DNA from 2 places in the Bacillus sp. PK3-037 genome. Region 2 is predicted to be linked to the other one. Evidence: a T-box and tRNA genes for the amino acid it is inferred to sense, from the RefSeq annotation. Region 2 holds a T-box; the other holds one or more tRNA genes.
What was found. A T-box is a leader RNA that pairs with one kind of tRNA and senses whether it is charged. The one in region 2 lies ahead of ileS (isoleucine--tRNA ligase), so its partner is inferred to be a tRNA-Ile.

Region 1: it encodes a tRNA-Ile, which carries the amino acid that the T-box ahead of ileS (isoleucine--tRNA ligase) is inferred to sense. The anticodon was not compared.

The regions. Positions count from the first base shown of each region.
Region 1 covers NZ_CP096408.1:1,110,604-1,120,984, reverse strand. The annotation lists gene glgD (glucose-1-phosphate adenylyltransferase subunit GlgD) at 1-23, opposite strand, end outside; gene M1D69_RS05800 (glucose-1-phosphate adenylyltransferase) at 48-1,190, opposite strand; gene glgB (1,4-alpha-glucan branching enzyme) at 1,187-3,070, opposite strand; tRNA gene M1D69_RS05790 (tRNA-Glu) at 3,302-3,373, opposite strand; tRNA gene M1D69_RS05785 (tRNA-Ser) at 3,378-3,468, opposite strand; tRNA gene M1D69_RS05780 (tRNA-Asn) at 3,472-3,546, opposite strand; tRNA gene M1D69_RS05775 (tRNA-Ile) at 3,564-3,640, opposite strand; tRNA gene M1D69_RS05770 (tRNA-Gly) at 3,656-3,729, opposite strand; tRNA gene M1D69_RS05765 (tRNA-His) at 3,739-3,814, opposite strand; tRNA gene M1D69_RS05760 (tRNA-Phe) at 3,836-3,911, opposite strand; tRNA gene M1D69_RS05755 (tRNA-Asp) at 3,924-4,000, opposite strand; tRNA gene M1D69_RS05750 (tRNA-Met) at 4,055-4,131, opposite strand; tRNA gene M1D69_RS05745 (tRNA-Ser) at 4,155-4,247, opposite strand; tRNA gene M1D69_RS05740 (tRNA-Ile) at 4,254-4,330, opposite strand; tRNA gene M1D69_RS05735 (tRNA-Met) at 4,333-4,409, opposite strand; tRNA gene M1D69_RS05730 (tRNA-Ala) at 4,431-4,503, opposite strand; tRNA gene M1D69_RS05725 (tRNA-Pro) at 4,509-4,585, opposite strand; tRNA gene M1D69_RS05720 (tRNA-Arg) at 4,601-4,677, opposite strand; tRNA gene M1D69_RS05715 (tRNA-Leu) at 4,687-4,772, opposite strand; tRNA gene M1D69_RS05710 (tRNA-Gly) at 4,787-4,861, opposite strand; tRNA gene M1D69_RS05705 (tRNA-Leu) at 4,867-4,953, opposite strand; tRNA gene M1D69_RS05700 (tRNA-Lys) at 4,964-5,039, opposite strand; tRNA gene M1D69_RS05695 (tRNA-Thr) at 5,077-5,152, opposite strand; tRNA gene M1D69_RS05690 (tRNA-Val) at 5,184-5,259, opposite strand; rRNA gene rrf (5S ribosomal RNA) at 5,282-5,397, opposite strand; rRNA gene M1D69_RS05680 (23S ribosomal RNA) at 5,452-8,379, opposite strand; rRNA gene M1D69_RS05675 (16S ribosomal RNA) at 8,549-10,098, opposite strand.
Region 2 covers NZ_CP096408.1:2,485,192-2,495,572, reverse strand. The annotation lists gene pgeF (peptidoglycan editing factor PgeF) at 1-54, shown strand, start outside; gene M1D69_RS12710 (YggS family pyridoxal phosphate-dependent enzyme) at 61-753, shown strand; gene sepF (cell division protein SepF) at 750-1,202, shown strand; gene M1D69_RS12700 (YggT family protein) at 1,209-1,481, shown strand; gene M1D69_RS12695 (YlmH family RNA-binding protein) at 1,543-2,316, shown strand; gene divIVA (septum site-determining protein DivIVA) at 2,411-2,905, shown strand; T-box leader at 2,968-3,195, shown strand; gene ileS (isoleucine--tRNA ligase) at 3,247-6,012, shown strand; gene ylyA (sporulation-related RNA polymerase-binding protein YlyA) at 6,157-6,531, shown strand; gene lspA (signal peptidase II) at 6,642-7,106, shown strand; gene M1D69_RS12670 (RluA family pseudouridine synthase) at 7,108-8,019, shown strand; gene pyrR (bifunctional pyrimidine operon transcriptional regulator/uracil phosphoribosyltransferase) at 8,203-8,748, shown strand; gene pyrP (uracil permease PyrP) at 8,928-10,235, shown strand.

The sequences.
Region 1 (10,381 bases), 1.4 Mb from region 2:
CCTAACATTTGATTATTGATCAACTGATTCTGCCTCCTCTTCAGTAATTAAATCAATTCTTTCTCTACAAATTCCTCCGAAACAAGCAGCACCTCCTGAATGTCTTTTTCAGATTTAATCACTGCGCCACCCGGAAGCACTAAGCCCTTGGGCACGATAGCATTCTCAATCACGACATGCTCACCGATTGTCACATCCGGCATAATCACTGAACGCTTGACCGTTGCGTGCTTACCGACGGTGACACCTTGAAAAAGAACGGAGTGAGACACATTCCCATAAACAACACACCCCTCATTCACAAGTGAGTCATGAACCTGCGCCTCAGGCGAAATAAATTGCGGAGGCTGATTCGGATTGACAGAGTAAATCTTCCAATTGCGTTCAAACAGCCTCAGCTCAGACTCGTCTTTCAGCAAATCCATATTGGCTTCCCATAAGCTCTGCACCGTGCCGACATCCTTCCAATATCCTTTAAACGGATATGCGGAAAGCTTCTTTTTCTCCTCCAAAAGCAAAGGAATGATATCTTTGCCGAAGTCATGGCTTGAATACGGATTCCGGTCATCCATCTCAAGGTATTGCTTCAAGAGCGGCCAATTGAAAATATAAATACCCATGGATGCCAAATTGCTCTTTGGAAATTTAGGCTTTTCATCAAAATGTGTGATGATCCCGTCTTCATTTGTCTTCATGATGCCGAATCGGCTCGCTTCTTCCCATCCCACTTCAATCACGGAGATGGTCACATCCGCTTTCTTTTCAATATGAAAATCAAGCATTTTGCCATAGTCCATTTTATAAATGTGATCGCCTGATAAGATCAGCACATACTCAGGATCGTACTGGTTCAGGTAATTGAGATTTTCATAAATTGCGCTAGCCGTCCCTTTATACCACTTCACTTCGGATGACTCGGCATAAGGAGGCAATACCGTAACGCCGCCATTGTGCCTGTCAAGGTCCCATGCACTGCCAATGCCAATATAGGAATTCAGCTCCAGCGGCTGATATTGCGTTAAGATGCCTACTGTGTCTATGCCTGAATTCGAGCAGTTGCTGAGCGTAAAATCAATAATCCTGTATTTTCCCCCAAAAGATACAGCCGGTTTTGCCATATGTTTTGTTAATCCGCTGAGACGGCTGCCCTTCCCGCCGGCAAGGAGCATAGCCACACATTGTTTTTTCATTCATTTATCTCTCCTCTTTTTTTCACCGCCCGCATAATTGAAATGCCATAAGGGGGGATTGTCATTGTGATATAGCACGGTTTGTGATGAACAGCTCCAGGTTTGGCTGCCAACGGCTTTTTATTTAATTGACCTGAGCCCCCATATTTTTCATTGTCACTGTTCAACACTTCGATATATTGGGTAAGAAAGGGAACGCCAACATCGTATTGATGATAGACCGAGGGTGTAAAATTACATAAGATGATAAGCGCCTCACCGTGCCGTCTGCCATACCGAATAAAAGAAAAGATGGATTGCTCCTCATTGTGGACATCAATCCATTCAAATGATTGAGCACGATGGTCATTTTCATAAAGGATTTTGCTTTTTTGATAAAAGCGGAGAAGATCTTGAGTAAAAACACTTGCTTTTTGATGCATGGGGAAGGAGTTCAAAAACCAATCAAGCTGTTCTGTATCTTTCCATTCATCGAATTGAGCAAATTCCGATCCCATAAAAATGAGTTTTTTTCCGGGATGAGCCGTCATATAACCGAGTAAAAGCCGATATTGGGAAAATTTCTGCCAATAGTCGCCAGGCATTTTATGAAGAAGTGATTTTTTTCCATACACGACTTCATCATGAGAAAATGGCAATACAAAATGTTCACTAAACGCATAAAGCAAGGAAAAAGACACAAGCTGATGGCAGTGCCGCCTTTGTTCAGCAGGCGTCTCCATGTATTTCAGCACATCATTCATCCAGCCCATATTCCATTTAAAATGAAAGCCGAGTCCTCCTTCCTCAACAGAACCTGTTACTTGAGGCCATTCGGTGGAATCTTCCGCTATCATCATGACATGCGGATATGCCTCCCGCATTGTTTGATTAAGCTTTTTTAAAAATTCAACTGCATAGAGATTCGTATGGCGTTCATCCTGATTTGGCCAATACAGCATATTAGCCACGGCATCGACCCTAAAACCATCTATATGATAGAATTCCGCCCAGTACAACGCATTAGAAATTAAAAAACTATGAACTTCCGGTTTTCCTAAATCAAAGTTAGCGGTGCCCCACAGCCAGTTCTCCCTGTCACGCTCTTCTTGATATTCGTAAAGAGGCGCTCCATCAAACATATAAAGCCCATGCGAATCTTTACAAAAATGTCCGGGGACCCAATCAAGTATGACGCCGATGTTTGCCTGATGGCATTCATCAACAAACCTCATCAAATCATGTGGCGTGCCAAATCGGCTTGTCGGGCTGTAATACCCCGTTGCTTGATAACCCCAGGAACGATCGTACGGATGTTCATAAACGGGCAGCAGCTCGATATGGGTAAATCCCTGCTCTTTGATATAAGGAATAAGAGACTGGCCTAATTCTTCATAGGAGTAAAGCGTGCCATCGGGATGCTTCTTCCATGAACCAAGATGAAGCTCATAAATAAAAACCGGCTTTTCATATATCGTTTTAGCTTTCTGCTTCTTCTGCCACTTTTGATCATGCCAGCTGTACCCTGCAAGATCGTAAGTAAGAGACGCCGTATTCGGTCTTACTTCTGAATAAAAAGCATACGGGTCTGCCTTCAGCATGGTCTCTCCGCTATTTGTCACGATTTCATACTTATATCGTTCCTCTTCTTTCAAACCTGGAACAAATAACGTCCAAATGCCATGAGCATTAACTTTCTGCATAACATGAAGCTCACCTGACCAACTGTTAAAATCTCCAGCCACTCGAACTTCTGACGCATGAGGCGCCCACACACAAAATTCATACCCGCTTTGGCCATTCAGCTCGCGATTATGCGAGCCAAACAGCTGATAGCTTTTAAACAGACTGCCTTCGTGAAAAAGATAAACATCATGTGCTGTTGGGCTGGCAGCGGCCATGTAATCATCCTTTCTGACATCATAGTTTTCATTTATATTATTTATTCGTAGAAATAAAAAAAAGCCCTTTCTAGAAAGCGCTTATATTTATTGACATAAAACTTCATTTTCTGAAGAAAAACAAAAGATTTGGAGTTTTTTGTTGTAAATTTGATATAGAATAAAAAACAAAATCAGATGCATATCATTTAGAAAACAAAAAAACCTTGCAGGATATGCAAGGTTTCAGGATGACCCGTACGGGATTCGAACCCGTGTTACCGCCGTGAAAGGGCGGTGTCTTAACCGCTTGACCAACGGGCCGTCATGGCGGAGAAGGAGGGATTTGAACCCTCGCGCCGCTTACACGACCTACACCCTTAGCAGGGGCGCCTCTTCAGCCACTTGAGTACTTCTCCATATGGCTCCACAGGCAGGATTCGAACCTGCGACCGATCGGTTAACAGCCGATAGCTCTACCACTGAGCTACTGTGGAACGTAAAAGTCATGGTATGGTGGGCCTGAATGGACTCGAACCATCGACCTCACGCTTATCAGGCGTGCGCTCTAACCAGCTGAGCTACAGGCCCATGACGATATAGAAATGGAGCGGGTGATGGGAATCGAACCCACGACATCAGCTTGGAAGGCTGAGGTTTTACCACTAAACTACACCCGCAATTTTATTTGGGGCGATTGATGGGAATCGAACCCACGAATGCCAGAGCCACAATCTGGTGCGTTAACCACTTCGCCACAACCGCCAAAATATATATATTTGTAAATGGTGGCTCGGGACGGAATCGAACCGCCGACACACGGATTTTCAGTCCGTTGCTCTACCAACTGAGCTACCGAGCCTTATTATTTAAATGGCGGTCCGGACGGGACTCGAACCCGCGACCTCCTGCGTGACAGGCAGGCATTCTAACCAACTGAACTACCGGACCATTTTAATTTGTTGCACCCATCGGGCACTCCTTATTTAAAAGGATATATTTGTTTGGTTGCGGGGGCAGGATTTGAACCTGCGACCTTCGGGTTATGAGCCCGACGAGCTACCGAACTGCTCCACCCCGCGATGATAAAATGTAAGAATATATATGGCGGAGGAAGAGGGATTCGAACCCCCGCGGGCTTTGACACCCCTGTCGGTTTTCAAGACCGATCCCTTCAGCCAGACTTGGGTATTCCTCCGTATTGTGGTGGACCTTGTAGGACTCGAACCTACGACCGGACGGTTATGAGCCGTCTGCTCTAACCAACTGAGCTAAAGGTCCTTTGGTAGCGGCGGAGGGGATCGAACCCCCGACCTCACGGGTATGAACCGTACGCTCTAGCCAGCTGAGCTACACCGCCAAATCATATATTGAAATCAAGTGGAGCCTAGCGGGATCGAACCGCTGACCTCCTGCGTGCAAAGCAGGCGCTCTCCCAGCTGAGCTAAGGCCCCAAGAATGGTCGGGAAGACAGGATTCGAACCTGCGACCCCATGGTCCCAAACCATGTGCTCTACCAAGCTGAGCTACTTCCCGATTTCATGTAGATCATGGCGCGCCCGAGAGGAGTCGAACCCCTAACCTTTTGATCCGTAGTCAAACGCTCTATCCAATTGAGCTACGGGCGCAAATTATAATGCCGAGGGCCGGACTTGAACCGGCACGGTAGTCACCTACCGCAGGATTTTAAGTCCTGTGTGTCTGCCAATTCCACCACCCCGGCGTGGATGGTATAGTTGGAGCGGAAGACGGGATTCGAACCCGCGACCCCCACCTTGGCAAGGTGGTGTTCTACCACTGAACTACTTCCGCAGAAATGGTGCGGATGAAGGGACTTGAACCCCCACGTCTGTAAAGACACTAGAGCCTGATTCTAGCGCGTCTGCCAATTCCGCCACATCCGCAACATATAAATGGTGAGCCATGAAGGACTCGAACCTTCGACCCTCTGATTAAAAGTCAGATGCTCTACCAACTGAGCTAATGGCTCTTCTTACAAGAGACTTGAATATTATAACATATAAAAGTGGTGCCGGCAAGAGGACTTGAACCCCCAACCTACTGATTACAAGTCAGTTGCTCTACCAATTGAGCTACACCGGCTCATATGTAAACATATTATGTATAGTAAGAATGGTGGAGGATGACGGGCTCGAACCGCCGACCCTCTGCTTGTAAGGCAGATGCTCTCCCAGCTGAGCTAATCCTCCATAATTGCACTACCGTGCAACTGCTTGGCGGCGTCCTACTCTCACAGGGGGAAACCCCCGACTACCATCGGCGCTGAAGAGCTTAACTTCCGTGTTCGGCATGGGAACGGGTGTGACCTCTTCGCTATCGCCACCAAACAATTTGAGAGTGTTCTCTCAAAACTAGATAACAGGTGTGACATCATTAGACATTAGGTTAAGTCCTCGATCGATTAGTATCTGTCAGCTCCATGTGTCGCCACACTTCCACCTCAGACCTATCAACCTGATCATCTTTCAGGGATCTTACTTCCTTGCGGAATGGGAAATCTCATCTTGAGGGGGGCTTCATGCTTAGATGCTTTCAGCACTTATCCCGTCCGCACATAGCTACCCAGCGATGCCCTTGGCAGAACAACTGGTACACCAGCGGTGCGTCCATCCCGGTCCTCTCGTACTAAGGACAGCTCCTCTCAAATTTCCTGCGCCCGCGACGGATAGGGACCGAACTGTCTCACGACGTTCTGAACCCAGCTCGCGTACCGCTTTAATGGGCGAACAGCCCAACCCTTGGGACCGACTACAGCCCCAGGATGCGATGAGCCGACATCGAGGTGCCAAACCTCCCCGTCGATGTGGACTCTTGGGGGAGATAAGCCTGTTATCCCCGGGGTAGCTTTTATCCGTTGAGCGATGGCCCTTCCATGCGGAACCACCGGATCACTAAGCCCGACTTTCGTCCCTGCTCGACTTGTAGGTCTCGCAGTCAAGCTCCCTTGTGCCTTTACACTCTGCGAATGATTTCCAACCATTCTGAGGGAACCTTTGGGCGCCTCCGTTACCTTTTAGGAGGCGACCGCCCCAGTCAAACTGCCCACCTGACACTGTCTCCCCGCCCGATAAGGGCGGCGGGTTAGAAGGTCAATACAGCCAGGGTAGTATCCCACCGATGCCTCCACCGAAGCTGGCGCTCCGGTTTCCAAGGCTCCTACCTATCCTGTACAAGCTGTACCAACATTCAATATCAGGCTGCAGTAAAGCTCCACGGGGTCTTTCCGTCCTGTCGCGGGTAACCTGCATCTTCACAGGTACTATAATTTCACCGAGTCTCTCGTTGAGACAGTGCCCAGATCGTTGCGCCTTTCGTGCGGGTCGGAACTTACCCGACAAGGAATTTCGCTACCTTAGGACCGTTATAGTTACGGCCGCCGTTTACTGGGGCTTCAATTCGCACCTTCGCTTACGCTAAGCGCTCCTCTTAACCTTCCAGCACCGGGCAGGCGTCAGCCCCTATACTTCGCCTTACGGCTTCGCAGAGACCTGTGTTTTTGCTAAACAGTCGCCTGGGCCTATTCACTGCGGCTCTCTCGGGCTTGCACCCTAACAGAGCACCCCTTCTCCCGAAGTTACGGGGTCATTTTGCCGAGTTCCTTAACGAGAGTTCTCTCGATCACCTTAGGATTCTCTCCTCGCCTACCTGTGTCGGTTTGCGGTACGGGCACCTCTCACCTCGCTAGAGGCTTTTCTTGGCAGTGTGGAATCAGGAACTTCGCTACTATATTTCGCTCGCCATCACAGCTCAGCCTTATGGGAAACGGATTTGCCTATTTCCCAGCCTAACTGCTTGGACGCGGATATCCAATACCGCGCTTACCCTATCCTCCTGCGTCCCCCCATTGCTCAAATGGTGAGGAGGTGGTACAGGAATATCAACCTGTTGTCCATCGCCTACGCCTTTCGGCCTCGGCTTAGGTCCCGACTAACCCTGAGCGGACGAGCCTTCCTCAGGAAACCTTAGGCATTCGGTGGAGGGGATTCTCACCCCTCTTTCGCTACTCATACCGGCATTCTCACTTCTAAGCGCTCCACCAGTCCTTCCGGTCTGGCTTCACAGCCCTTAGAACGCTCTCCTACCACTGTTCGAAGAACAGTCCGCAGCTTCGGTGATACGTTTAGCCCCGGTACATTTTCGGCGCAGAGTCACTCGACCAGTGAGCTATTACGCACTCTTTAAATGGTGGCTGCTTCTAAGCCAACATCCTGGTTGTCTAAGCAACTCCACATCCTTTTCCACTTAACGTATACTTTGGGACCTTAGCTGGCGGTCTGGGCTGTTTCCCTTTCGACTACGGATCTTATCACTCGCAGTCTGACTCCCAAGGATAAGTCATTGGCATTCGGAGTTTGACTGAATTCGGTAACCCGGTAGGGGCCCCTAGTCCAATCAGTGCTCTACCTCCAAGACTCTTACCTTGAGGCTAGCCCTAAAGCTATTTCGGAGAGAACCAGCTATCTCCAGGTTCGATTGGCATTTCACCCCTACCCACACCTCATCCCCGCACTTTTCAACGTGCGTGGGTTCGGGCCTCCATTCAGTGTTACCTGAACTTCACCCTGGACATGGGTAGATCACCTGGTTTCGGGTCTACGACCACGTACTCATGCGCCCTATTCAGACTCGCTTTCGCTGCGGCTCCGCATCTTCTGCTTAACCTTGCACGGGATCGTAACTCGCCGGTTCATTCTACAAAAGGCACGCCATCACCCGTTAACGGGCTCTGACTACTTGTAGGCACACGGTTTCAGGATCTCTTTCACTCCCCTTCCGGGGTGCTTTTCACCTTTCCCTCACGGTACTGGTTCACTATCGGTCACTAGGGAGTATTTAGCCTTGGGAGATGGTCCTCCCGGATTCCGACGGAATTTCACGTGTTCCGCCGTACTCAGGATCCACTCTGGAGAGAACGAAGTTTTGACTACAGGGCTGTTACCTCCTATGGCGGGCCTTTCCAGACCTCTTCATCTACCTCGTTCCTTTGTAACTCCGTATAGAGTGTCCTACAACCCCAAGAGGCAAGCCTCTTGGTTTGGGCTAATCCCGTTTCGCTCGCCGCTACTCAGGGAATCGCATTTGCTTTCTCTTCCTCCGGGTACTTAGATGTTTCAGTTCCCCGGGTCTGCCTTCTCATATCCTATGAATTCAGATATGGATACCACTCCATTACGAGTGGTGGGTTTCCCCATTCGGAAATCTCCGGATCAAAGCTTGCTTACAGCTCCCCGAAGCATATCGGTGTTCGTCCCGTCCTTCATCGGCTCCTAGTGCCAAGGCATTCACCGTGCGCCCTTTCTAACTTAACCGTTAAAAAGAATCACTATGTGATATCTTGTGTTACTAATTGAATGTGATGTCTACTGTTATCTAGTTTTCAAAGAACACGTTTCGAAGGAATGATCCTTCAAAACTAAACAAGACAGGGAACGTTCTGTTTATAAGACCCAAGGTCTTATATTCCGTAAATATCCTTAGAAAGGAGGTGATCCAGCCGCACCTTCCGATACGGCTACCTTGTTACGACTTCACCCCAATCATCTGTCCCACCTTCGGCGGCTGGTTCCATAAAGGTTACCTCACCGACTTCGGGTGTTACAAACTCTCGTGGTGTGACGGGCGGTGTGTACAAGGCCCGGGAACGTATTCACCGCGGCATGCTGATCCGCGATTACTAGCGATTCCAGCTTCACGCAGTCGAGTTGCAGACTGCGATCCGAACTGAGAACAGATTTGTGGGATTGGCTTAACCTCGCGGTTTCGCTGCCCTTTGTTCTGTCCATTGTAGCACGTGTGTAGCCCAGGTCATAAGGGGCATGATGATTTGACGTCATCCCCACCTTCCTCCGGTTTGTCACCGGCAGTCACCTTAGAGTGCCCAACTGAATGCTGGCAACTAAGATCAAGGGTTGCGCTCGTTGCGGGACTTAACCCAACATCTCACGACACGAGCTGACGACAACCATGCACCACCTGTCACTCTGCCCCCGAAGGGGACGTCCTATCTCTAGGATTGTCAGAGGATGTCAAGACCTGGTAAGGTTCTTCGCGTTGCTTCGAATTAAACCACATGCTCCACCGCTTGTGCGGGCCCCCGTCAATTCCTTTGAGTTTCAGTCTTGCGACCGTACTCCCCAGGCGGAGTGCTTAATGCGTTAGCTGCAGCACTAAGGGGCGGAAACCCCCTAACACTTAGCACTCATCGTTTACGGCGTGGACTACCAGGGTATCTAATCCTGTTCGCTCCCCACGCTTTCGCTCCTCAGCGTCAGTTACAGACCAGAGAGTCGCCTTCGCCACTGGTGTTCCTCCACATCTCTACGCATTTCACCGCTACACGTGGAATTCCACTCTCCTCTTCTGCACTCAAGTTCCCCAGTTTCCAATGACCCTCCCCGGTTGAGCCGAGGGCTTTCACATCAGACTTAAGGAACCGCCTGCGAGCCCTTTACGCCCAATAATTCCGGACAACGCTTGCCACCTACGTATTACCGCGGCTGCTGGCACGTAGTTAGCCGTGGCTTTCTGGTTAGGTACCGTCAAGGCACCGCCCTATTCGAACGGTACTTGTTCTTCCCTAACAACAGAGCTTTACGATCCGAAAACCTTCATCACTCACGCGGCGTTGCTCCGTCAGACTTTCGTCCATTGCGGAAGATTCCCTACTGCTGCCTCCCGTAGGAGTCTGGGCCGTGTCTCAGTCCCAGTGTGGCCGATCACCCTCTCAGGTCGGCTACGCATCGTTGCCTTGGTGAGCCGTTACCTCACCAACTAGCTAATGCGCCGCGGGTCCATCTGTAAGTGGTAGCCGAAGCCACCTTTTATGTTTGAACCATGCGGTTCAAACAAGCATCCGGTATTAGCCCCGGTTTCCCGGAGTTATCCCAGTCTTACAGGCAGGTTACCCACGTGTTACTCACCCGTCCGCCGCTAACATCAGGGAGCAAGCTCCCATCTGTCCGCTCGACTTGCATGTATTAGGCACGCCGCCAGCGTTCGTCCTGAGCCAGGATCAAACTCTCCGATAAATGGATCGCAGATTAAGTTCACCACATCCTGTGGCAACATCTGCGTGATCTGCATCGTGCAGACCTCAGTTTGACTGACTACGCACATCGCTGTGCGATTTATAATAAAACTTGAATTAACAGGTACGTTTTGTCTTGTTTAGTTTTCAAAGATCATCACCGCTCTCAATGAAGCAGCTTTACTAATATAACACTCAGCTTCTTAATTGTCAACAACTTTTTTTAAAAGTTGTTTAAAGCTTCTTGTTTTGTCTGCTGTTCATCAGCGACGTTTAATAATATA
Region 2 (10,381 bases):
GATCAGGGGAAAACAGGACGGATGATGTCCTTTATCGGAATGAAGGAGGCATAAAAGATCTTGCGTGTTGTTGAAAATTTACGACATATAAACGAACGAATAAACGAAGCATGTAACAGATCGGGCCGCAGATCCGATGAAGTTACGGTTATTGCAGTCACAAAATATGTGTCGCCTGAAAGAGCACAGGAGGCGGTCGATGCAGGCATCACGTGCCTCGGAGAGAACCGGGACGCCGAACTGCTTCGCAAACAGGAAATCATGAAAGGAAATCCGGAATGGCATTTTATCGGCAGCCTTCAATCAAGAAAAGTAAAAGCTGTCGTCAATTCTGTTTCCTATATTCATTCCCTGGACCGGCTTTCATTAGCGAAAGAAATTGAAAAACGGGCTGAAGGTGCTGTCCAATGCTTTGTGCAGGTCAATACCTCGCTTGAGCCCTCTAAACACGGCATGAATAAAGAAGAAGTGATACCATTCATACAGGAGCTTTCCAGCTTTGACAACATTGTTGTGGCCGGACTGATGACAATGGCTCCGCTGACTGATGACCAAGATGAGATTAGAAGCTGTTTCCGAACACTTAGAGAACTTCGTGATCAGGTTCAAGAGCTGAAACAGCCGAACGCTCCGTGTACAGAACTGTCGATGGGCATGTCAAATGATTTTGAAATCGCGATTGAAGAAGGGGCTACTTATATTAGAATCGGCTCATCGTTAGTCGGAAATGAAACAGGGGGTGTACAGCAATGAGTATGAAAAATAAACTGAAAAACTTTTTCTCAATGGATGAAGAAGAATACGAATACGAATATATTGAAACTGAGCGGGATTCTCATGAAGAACAGGAACAAAAAGAAAAACCTGCTTATAATGCTGGTAAACCAGCAGCCAAACAGAATGTAGTAAGCTTGCAAAGTGTTCAGAAATCCTCTAAAGTGGTGTTGAGTGAGCCGCGCGTTTATGCGGAGGCGCAGGAAATAGCCGACCATCTGAAGAACAGGCGGGCAGTTGTCGTCAATCTTCAGCGGATACAGCATGACCAGGCGAAACGGATTGTTGACTTTTTAAGCGGCACCGTTTATGCCATTGGCGGCGATATCCAAAGAATCGGTTCAGATATTTTCCTATGCACGCCTGACAACGTAGATGTTTCAGGCACAATTTCTGAGCTCATATCTGAAGACGATCAGAGGTGGTAAAGCGAGATGATCCTTTATCAAGTTTTTTCGGTTTTAAGCTTATTAATTACAATATACTCATTTGCCCTGATCATATATATTTTTATGTCATGGGTGCCGAGTACGAGGGAAACAGCAGTCGGACGGTTTTTAGCGTCGATCTGTGAACCATATCTCGAGCCATTCAGAAAAATCATCCCTCCAATTGCAATGCTGGATATCTCGCCAATCGTGGCCATTCTTGTGCTGCGGTTTGCAACAACCGGCTTATGGGGGCTTTATCGCATGATTGCGTTTTAAGGTGACAGTTTGATAGGGGGCTTGGCAGCAGCCAAGCCTCTTTACATAGAAGGGAAAGACGATGAGCGATATTTATCAGCACTTCAGAAAAGAAGAGCGTGCCTTTATCGATCAGGCGCTCGAATGGAAAAGAATTGTCCAGGAGCAGTACCGGATGAAGCTGACCGATTTTTTAGATCCCCGGGAACAGGTCATTCTCGCTGCGGTCACGGGACAGGCAGATGTAGGACTGGCTTTTTCCGGCGGCTATGACAGAGCGGAGCGAAAACGGGCCATTTTATATCCTGAGTACATCACGCCGGAAGAATCGGATTTTGAGCTTCAGGCGTTTGACGTTCGCTATGCTGAAAAATTTGTGACGGTTGATCACCGGTCTCTCCTTGGTTCATTAATGGGAATCGGTCTGAAACGGCAAAAGTTTGGCGATTTAGTGTTTTCAGAGACGGCGGTGCAAATCATTGTCTCAGCTGATACAGCCGATTTTGTTGCGGCACAGCTTACCCAAGCCGGAAAAGCCGCAGTCAAGCTTGAGAAAATTGACTTGTCAGACCTTGAAATTCCTGCATTAGATGTCGAAATAAGAGATGACACCGTTTCTTCTTTAAGGCTTGACGCGGTCTGCGCCTCTATGAGCAGGCAATCACGCCAGAAATCACAAACGCTGGTGAAAAACGGTCTCGTAAAAGTGAACTGGAAGGTTGTTGAAGACCCTTCTTACCAGGTTGCTGAAGGGGATATGCTCTCTATCAGGGGCTTTGGCCGCTGCAGCCTGACAAAAATCGAAGGGAAAACCAAAAAAGACAAGTGGAGAGTCACGTTTGAACGACAAAAATAGTCGGTTTTTCAGTTTTTTTCTCCATCTGTGCGAAATTTGTTTTATAATGTGAACTAGATAACCGTACTGAAATGTAAAAAATGGAGGTGGCATCATGCCATTAACGCCGAATGATATTCACAACAAGACGTTTACAAAAAGTTTTCGCGGATATGATGAAGACGAGGTAAATGAATTCTTAAGTCAAGTCAGAAAAGATTACGAAATTGTTCTCCGAAAAAAAACAGAGCTAGAAGCGAAAGTCAATGAGCTCGATGAAAGAATCGGACACTTTGCCAACATTGAAGAAACGCTGAATAAATCGATTCTGGTTGCCCAAGAAGCAGCTGAGGACGTAAAGCGCAATTCTCAAAAGGAAGCAAAGCTGATTGTTCGGGAAGCGGAGAAAAACGCTGATCGCATCATCAACGAATCTTTATCAAAATCAAGAAAAATCGCAATGGAAATCGAAGAGCTGAAAAAACAGTCTAAAGTGTTCAGAACACGTTTCCAAATGCTGATTGAAGCGCAGCTTGATCTTCTGAAAAATGACGATTGGGATCATTTGCTTGAGTATGAAGTCGACGCTGTGTTTGAGGAAAAGGAATAAATTCTCTGATTACCTTGACATTTTCTTAGCTTGTCGAATATAATACGTTCATAAATTCAGATGAAAAGACGGTTGAAAGGGACAGTCATGTTTCCATCATGCCTTCATAGCGACCCGGAGATGGTGAAAGTCCGGGATGGCCGGAATCATGTAGATCAGCCCTTAAGTTTCCTTTCTGAACTCACAGTAGGTTAGGACGTTCATCACGTTACGATGCTCGAGAGGAAAAAGCGTAAGCCTGGCTTTTTCTAAAAGGGTGGTACCGCGAGATAAGCTTTCTCGTCCCTTATGGGATGAGAGGGCTTTTTTTATTTTCTGAAAAAATTGGTGGAGGAATGAAAATGGATTACAAAGACACGCTCTTAATGCCGAAAACAGATTTTCCGATGCGAGGCAACTTGCCGAACCGTGAGCCTGACATGCAAAAGAAATGGGAGGAGCAGGATATCTACAGTCTAGTACAGGAACGGACGAAAGACCGCCCTAAATTTGTTTTACATGACGGGCCTCCGTACGCAAACGGCGATATCCACATGGGCCACGCGCTTAACAAAATTTTAAAGGACTTCATCGTCCGCTACAAATCAATGAGCGGGTACAACGCACCGTATGTACCGGGCTGGGATACACACGGGTTGCCGATTGAAACAGCTCTTACAAAAAACAAAAAAGTGAACCGCAAAGAAATGTCAGTAGCTGAATTCCGCAAGCTATGCGAAGAATATGCATGGAAGCAAATTGAGGGTCAGCGTGAGCAATTCAAGCGTCTTGGAGTCCGCGGCGACTGGGAAAATCCATATGTGACACTAAAACCGGAATATGAAGCGCAGCAAATCCGCGTTTTCGGTGAAATGGCAAAACGAGGCTACATTTATAAAGGCCTTAAACCGGTTAACTGGTCACCTTCAAGTGAGTCTGCTTTAGCTGAAGCGGAAATCGAATATCAAGACAAACGCTCAGCATCTATTTACGTTGCGTTTGGCGTGAAAGACGGAAAAGGCGTGCTTGAAAACGGCGAGCGCATCATCATTTGGACAACAACGCCTTGGACGATTCCTGCAAACCTCGGCATTTCAGTTCATCCTGATCTGGAATACAGCGTGATTGCAGTCGGTGATGACCGCTTTGTTGTAGCAAGTGCACTGGTTGAAGCTGTAGCTTCTGCATGCGGCTTTGAGCAATATGAAGTGACAAGAACGATCAAAGGGAAAGAACTCGAAAATATTATCGCTGAACACCCGCTATACGGCAGAGATTCACTCGTTATGCTTGGCGATCACGTGACAACTGACGCCGGAACAGGCTGTGTTCATACAGCACCGGGACATGGGGAAGATGACTTTATCATTGGCCAAAAATACGGCTTAGACGTCCTTTGTCCGGTTGATGAAAAAGGTGTGATGACAAGCGAAGCTCCTGGCTTTGAAGGTATGTTCTATGATGATGCAAACAAAGTGATCACACAGCAGCTCGAAGAAAAAGGCGCGCTCGTGAAGCTTGAATTCATTACACACTCCTATCCGCACGATTGGAGAACAAAGAAGCCAACCATTTTCAGAGCAACTGCGCAATGGTTTGCGTCTATTAAAGATTTCAGATCAGACCTGCTTCAATCCATTAAAGAAACCAAATGGGTTCCTGAATGGGGCGAGCAGCGTTTGCACAACATGGTTCGTGACCGCGGAGACTGGTGTATTTCCAGACAGCGTGCATGGGGTGTGCCGATTCCGGTATTTTATGCTGAAAACGGCGAGCCAATCATCACAGATGAAACGATTGAGCACGTTTCAGAATTGTTTAGACAACATGGCTCAAACATTTGGTTTGAAAAAGAAGCGAAGGATCTTCTTCCGGAAGGCTTTACGCATCCTGGAAGCCCGAACGGCACTTTTACAAAAGAACAGGACATCATGGATGTTTGGTTTGATTCTGGTTCTTCCCACCAAGCGGTGCTTGAAGAACGCGAGGATCTCGTTCGGCCGGCTGACTTATACCTTGAAGGCTCTGACCAATACCGGGGCTGGTTTAACTCATCTCTATCAACAGCAGTAGCCGTAACAGGAAAAGCGCCATATAAAGGTGTGCTCAGCCATGGGTTCGCACTGGATGGAGAAGGACGAAAAATGAGTAAATCCATCGGTAACGTCGTCGTTCCAGCAAAAGTCATGAAACAGCTTGGCGCCGACATTTTGAGATTATGGGTGTCTTCTGTTGACTACCAGGCGGATGTTCGCGTGTCTGATGCGATTCTGAAGCAGGTTGCTGAAGTATACCGTAAAATCCGCAACACGTTCCGTTTCCTTCACGGCAACCTGTTCGATTTTGATCCAAAAACAAACGCGGTGGCTGTTGAAGATCTTCGTGAAGTCGATCAGTATATGCTGGTTAAGCTAAACAAACTGATTGATAAAGTGAAAAAAGCGTACGACGAGTACGAGTTTGCGGTTGTGTATCACAGCATCCATAATTTCTGTACAATTGAATTAAGCTCATTCTATCTGGATTTCGCTAAGGATATTGTATACATTGAGCATGCGGATCATCCGGATAGACGCAGCATGCAGACTGTATTCTATGAAACGCTGCTTGCGTTAGTGAAGCTTACAGCACCGATTCTGCCTCATACCGCTGACGAATTATGGTCTCATTTAACATTCGTTGATGAGCAGAGCGTTCAGCTGACAGACATGCCGGAAACGATTGCGGTTCCAAACAGCGAAGCGACAGAAGATAAGTTTGACCGTTTTATGTCTCTTCGTGATGATGTGCTAAAAGCGTTAGAAACAGCGCGAAATGAAAAAATCATCGGTAAATCATTGGAAGCAAGCCTGAAATTGTATCCGAATAAAGAAAACAAAGAGCTATTAGCTTCTATTAAAGAAAATCTTTCTCAGCTGTTTATTGTTTCTGAATTAACCATCAGCGAAGAAAATGAAGCGCCAAACGATGCACAAAGCTTTGAGACAGGGAAAATCACTGTCGAGAAAGCTGAAGGCGAAATGTGTGAGAGATCCCGTGTGATTTCTAAAGATGTAGGTGCGAACCCGAAATATCCTACATTGTCACTGCGCAACGCTGAAATCGTTGAAAAGTATTATCAGAACTAATGAAAAGAGCCCGGCGCAAAAGCCGGGCCTTTTTTTGTGCCAAGAGTGACATCGTTTAGAATGGCAGGAAAAATCTTATGGGCTTTAGATCATCATTCACAGGTAACAATATAGGTATTACGTTAAGAGCAGGAGTTGTGATGAATGAATGATCAACTGACCGCAATTTATACGGAACTTCTTCTGATGAAAGAAGAATTACAGTCGAGATTATTTGAGTATTCTTGCTTTCAGGTTTCAACAAGCCCGCAAGCAGCAATCAATCATAAACAAAAAGCAACTCTGATCTATCATATTAAAGAAGAGCTTCAAGACGTTCTTCTCGCATTGTCGAAAATTGAGGACGGCACATTCGGATACTGTGAAGAAACTGGAGCTCCCATTCCTCTTTCAAAGCTGGCTGTGCTGCCGACAGCGCGAACAGCAAATGATTTTCTGTATTCAGTCCAATTTGAAAAAAAAACACTTCCTCTGTGGAAACCAACTGATATTGAATATGATCAGGCGCTGTATGAATAACAGCGCCTCTCCGATTAAGTCTGTATAGAGGCTGATATTTCTTTACTCCAGTGCTTTTTATTGATAAAATGCATAATGGACTAAAGTAACCGTATAATGGAGGAACGTTTGTGCTGTATTACGTTATCGCACTACTTATTATCGCAGCTGATCAACTGACAAAATGGCTTGTCGTCAAGAACATGGAACTTGGACAAAGCATACCGATTATTGATCAGGTATTCTATATCACCTCCCATCGCAATACGGGTGCGGCGTGGGGGATATTAGCCGGTCAGATGTGGTTTTTCTACCTCATCACAACTGCAGTCATTATTGGTATTGTTTATTACATACAGCGTTATACGAAAGGGCAAAAGCTTCTTGGTGTTTCCCTTGGACTCATGCTTGGCGGCGCCATCGGCAATTTTATCGATCGGGCTGTCAGACAGGAAGTGGTGGATTTTATCCATGTCATTATCGTCAATTACAATTACCCGATTTTTAATATCGCAGACTCTTCATTATGTGTCGGCGTAATGCTTTTATTTATACAAATGCTGTTGGACAGCGGGAAAAAGAAGAAGGAGCAATAGCATGAATCAATTTGACATAACCGCTTCAGAAGAACAAAAAAGTGAGCGGATTGATAAATTTCTGGCATCGACTGAAAATGGTTGGTCGAGAACCCAGGTGCAGCTATGGGTGAAGGACGGACAAGTTGTCGTGAACGGAAGCCCTGTAAAATCGAATTATAAAATTCAGCCGGGGGATCAGGTGACTGTCACTGTGCCTGAGCCTGAAGCGCTCGACGTGCTGGCAGAACCTATGGATCTGGATATTTACTATGAAGATCAGGATGTGCTGGTCGTCAATAAACCTCGCGGAATGGTTGTGCACCCAGCTCCCGGGCATCTTACGGGTACACTTGTAAACGGCCTTATGGCTCATTGTACGGACTTATCCGGAATAAATGGTGTGATGCGTCCGGGGATCGTCCATAGAATCGATAAGGACACGTCTGGCTTATTAATGGTGGCGAAGAATGATATGGCGCACGAGTCACTTGTAAACCAATTGGTCAACAAAACGGTTACGCGGAAATATACAGCAGTTGTCCATGGGCTTATTTCTCACGATGACGGTACAATTGATGCGCCGATCGGGCGGGATAAGAAAGACCGGCAAAGCATGACTGTAACACGTGATGGAAAAAACGCCGTCACTCATTTTCATGTTCTTGACCGCTTCCAGGAGTTTACGCTTGTGGAATGCCAGCTTGAAACAGGAAGAACGCACCAAATCCGTGTGCATATGAAGTATATCGGATTCCCGTTAGCGGGAGATCCGAAATATGGGCCGAGAAAAACGATCGATTTTAACGGACAGGCGCTTCATGCCGGAATTTTAGGTTTTCAGCATCCGCGCACTGACGAATATATCGAATTTGAGGCACCGCTTCCTGATGATATGTCTGCTTTAATCGAAAATCTGAGAAAAACCCGTTGACAGGGCATCTCTTTTCTGAAATAATAAACGAAGCTGAATAGATTCTTTAAAACAGTCCAGAGAGGCTGAGAAGGATAACGGATTGACGGGATACGTGTATATGCACGCACCTTGTCCTAAAACCCCTCTCTGCCAATGGCAAGAGGGGTTTTTTCTTCTAAATGAACTGTGAGGTGTCACATAATGAATCAAAAAGCTGTCATTCTCGACGAACAGGCAATCAGACGTGCGCTGACCAGAATTGCTCACGAAATGATTGAACGCAATAAAGGAATGAACAACTGCATCCTTGTCGGTATCAAGACAAGAGGCATTTACTTGGCAAAACGCCTCGCCGAGCGGATTGAACAGATTGAAGGGAATCCTGTAACGGTTGGAGAAATTGATATCACCCTTTACAGAGATGATCTATCCAAAAAAACGAGCAATGAAGAACCGCTTGTGAAAGGTGCAGATATACCGGTAGACATCACAGATCAAAAAGTAATTGTCGTAGATGATGTTCTTTACACAGGAAGAACGGTCAGAGCCGCAATGGACGCCCTTGTCGATGTAGGCAGACCTTCCTCAATTCAACTGGCTGTGCTTGTTGACAGAGGACACAGAGAACTGCCGATCCGAGCAGATTACATCGGGAAAAACATCCCGACTTCAAAAGCTGAAAAGGTTATGGTTCAGCTTGATGAGGTTGACAAAAACGATCTCGTCGCCATTTATGAAAATGAATAATGTATCACCTTTTTAAACGCAATCCAGAGAGGTTGCAAAGAGGTGCACAGCGAAGCCCCGAAAGTATGCGGCCGGTCTTTGTATGCCTCTTTGCGTAAAAATAGCAAAGAGGTTTTTTTATACAGTTATTAAGTCATCCTAATATGAAAAGTCATCCATCAATCAGGGGGAAAATCATCATGAGTAAGAAAAAAGTTAATTTGGGAGTCAGGGAAATCCCGAAACCTTTCTCTTGGGTTTCGTTCAGCCTGCAGCATTTATTTGCGATGTTTGGCTCAACGATTTTGGTTCCGAAGCTGGTCGGAATGAGTCCTGCTGTTGCATTGGTGACGAGCGGTATCGGAACACTTGCTTACCTTCTGATCACGAAAGGACAAATACCAGCGTATCTCGGTTCATCCTTTGCCTTTATTTCTCCGATCATCTTGGTAAAAGCGACCGGCGGACCCGGAGCGGCAATGGTTGGTGCGTTTCTGGCAGGGCTTGTGTACGGGCTGATTGCCTTGCTGATCAGACAGCTCGGAACAGGCTGGCTGATGAAGCTTCTCCCGCCTGTCGTCGTAGGTCCGGTTATTATCGTCATTGGACTGGGTCTGGCCGGCACAGCGGTAAATATGGCCATGTATGCTGATCCGAATGCCAGTGAGCTGGTTTACAGCTTAAAACATTTCAGTGTTGCAGGTGTCACTTTAGCGATCACGATCATTTGCGCGATTTTCTTGCGGGGCTTCTTAAGCTTAATCCCGGTCTTGATCGGAATCATCGGCGGATACTTGTTTGCCTTGACTCAAGGAATTGTCAACTTCCAGCCGGTGCTTGACGCGAAATGGTTTGCAGTCCCTGAATTTATCATCCCGTTTAAAGATTATACACCGTCAGTGACACTTGGCATCGCCGCAGCAATGGTCCCTGTCGCATTTGTTACCATGTCAGAGCATATCGGCCACCAGATGGTGCTAAGCAAAGTTGTAGGACAAGACTTCATTAAAAAACCGGGTCTCCATCGCTCGATAATGGGCGACAGCGCGGCCACAATCCTTGCTTCCTTGATTGGCGGCCCGCCTACAACAACTTATGGAGAAAACATTGGCGTACTGGCCATTACGAGAGTGTTCAGCGTCTTTGTTATCGGAGGCGCGGCAGTGATTGCCCTTTGTTTCGGCTTCATCGGCAAAATATCTGCGCTTATCAGTTCAGTCCCGTCAGCGGTTATGGGAGGCGTTTCCTTCCTGCTGTTCGGCATCATCGCTTCAAGCGGTTTGAGAATGCTGATTGACAACAAAATTGATTATGAAAATAACAGAAACCTCATTATTACATCCGTCATCCTTGTAATCGGCGTAGGCGGCGCATTTATTCAGGTGTCTGAAGGAGGATTCCAAGTGTCAGGCATGGCGCTTGCGGCAATTGTAGGTGTCATCTTAAACCTGATTCTTCCGCAAGCGAAGGAAGAGCAGGCAGACACATCCGAACAACATCATATGTAAACCTTTTAATGAAAGTCCAGAGAGGCTTGGAAGGGTTATAAAGAGAAGAAAGCTTCACGCTGCTCCTCTAATTAACCGTACCCCGAGTCTATCCAAGACCGGGTTTTTTTTCAGCCTTAAACAAGTTGAAATGAGAGGGGAAAGAA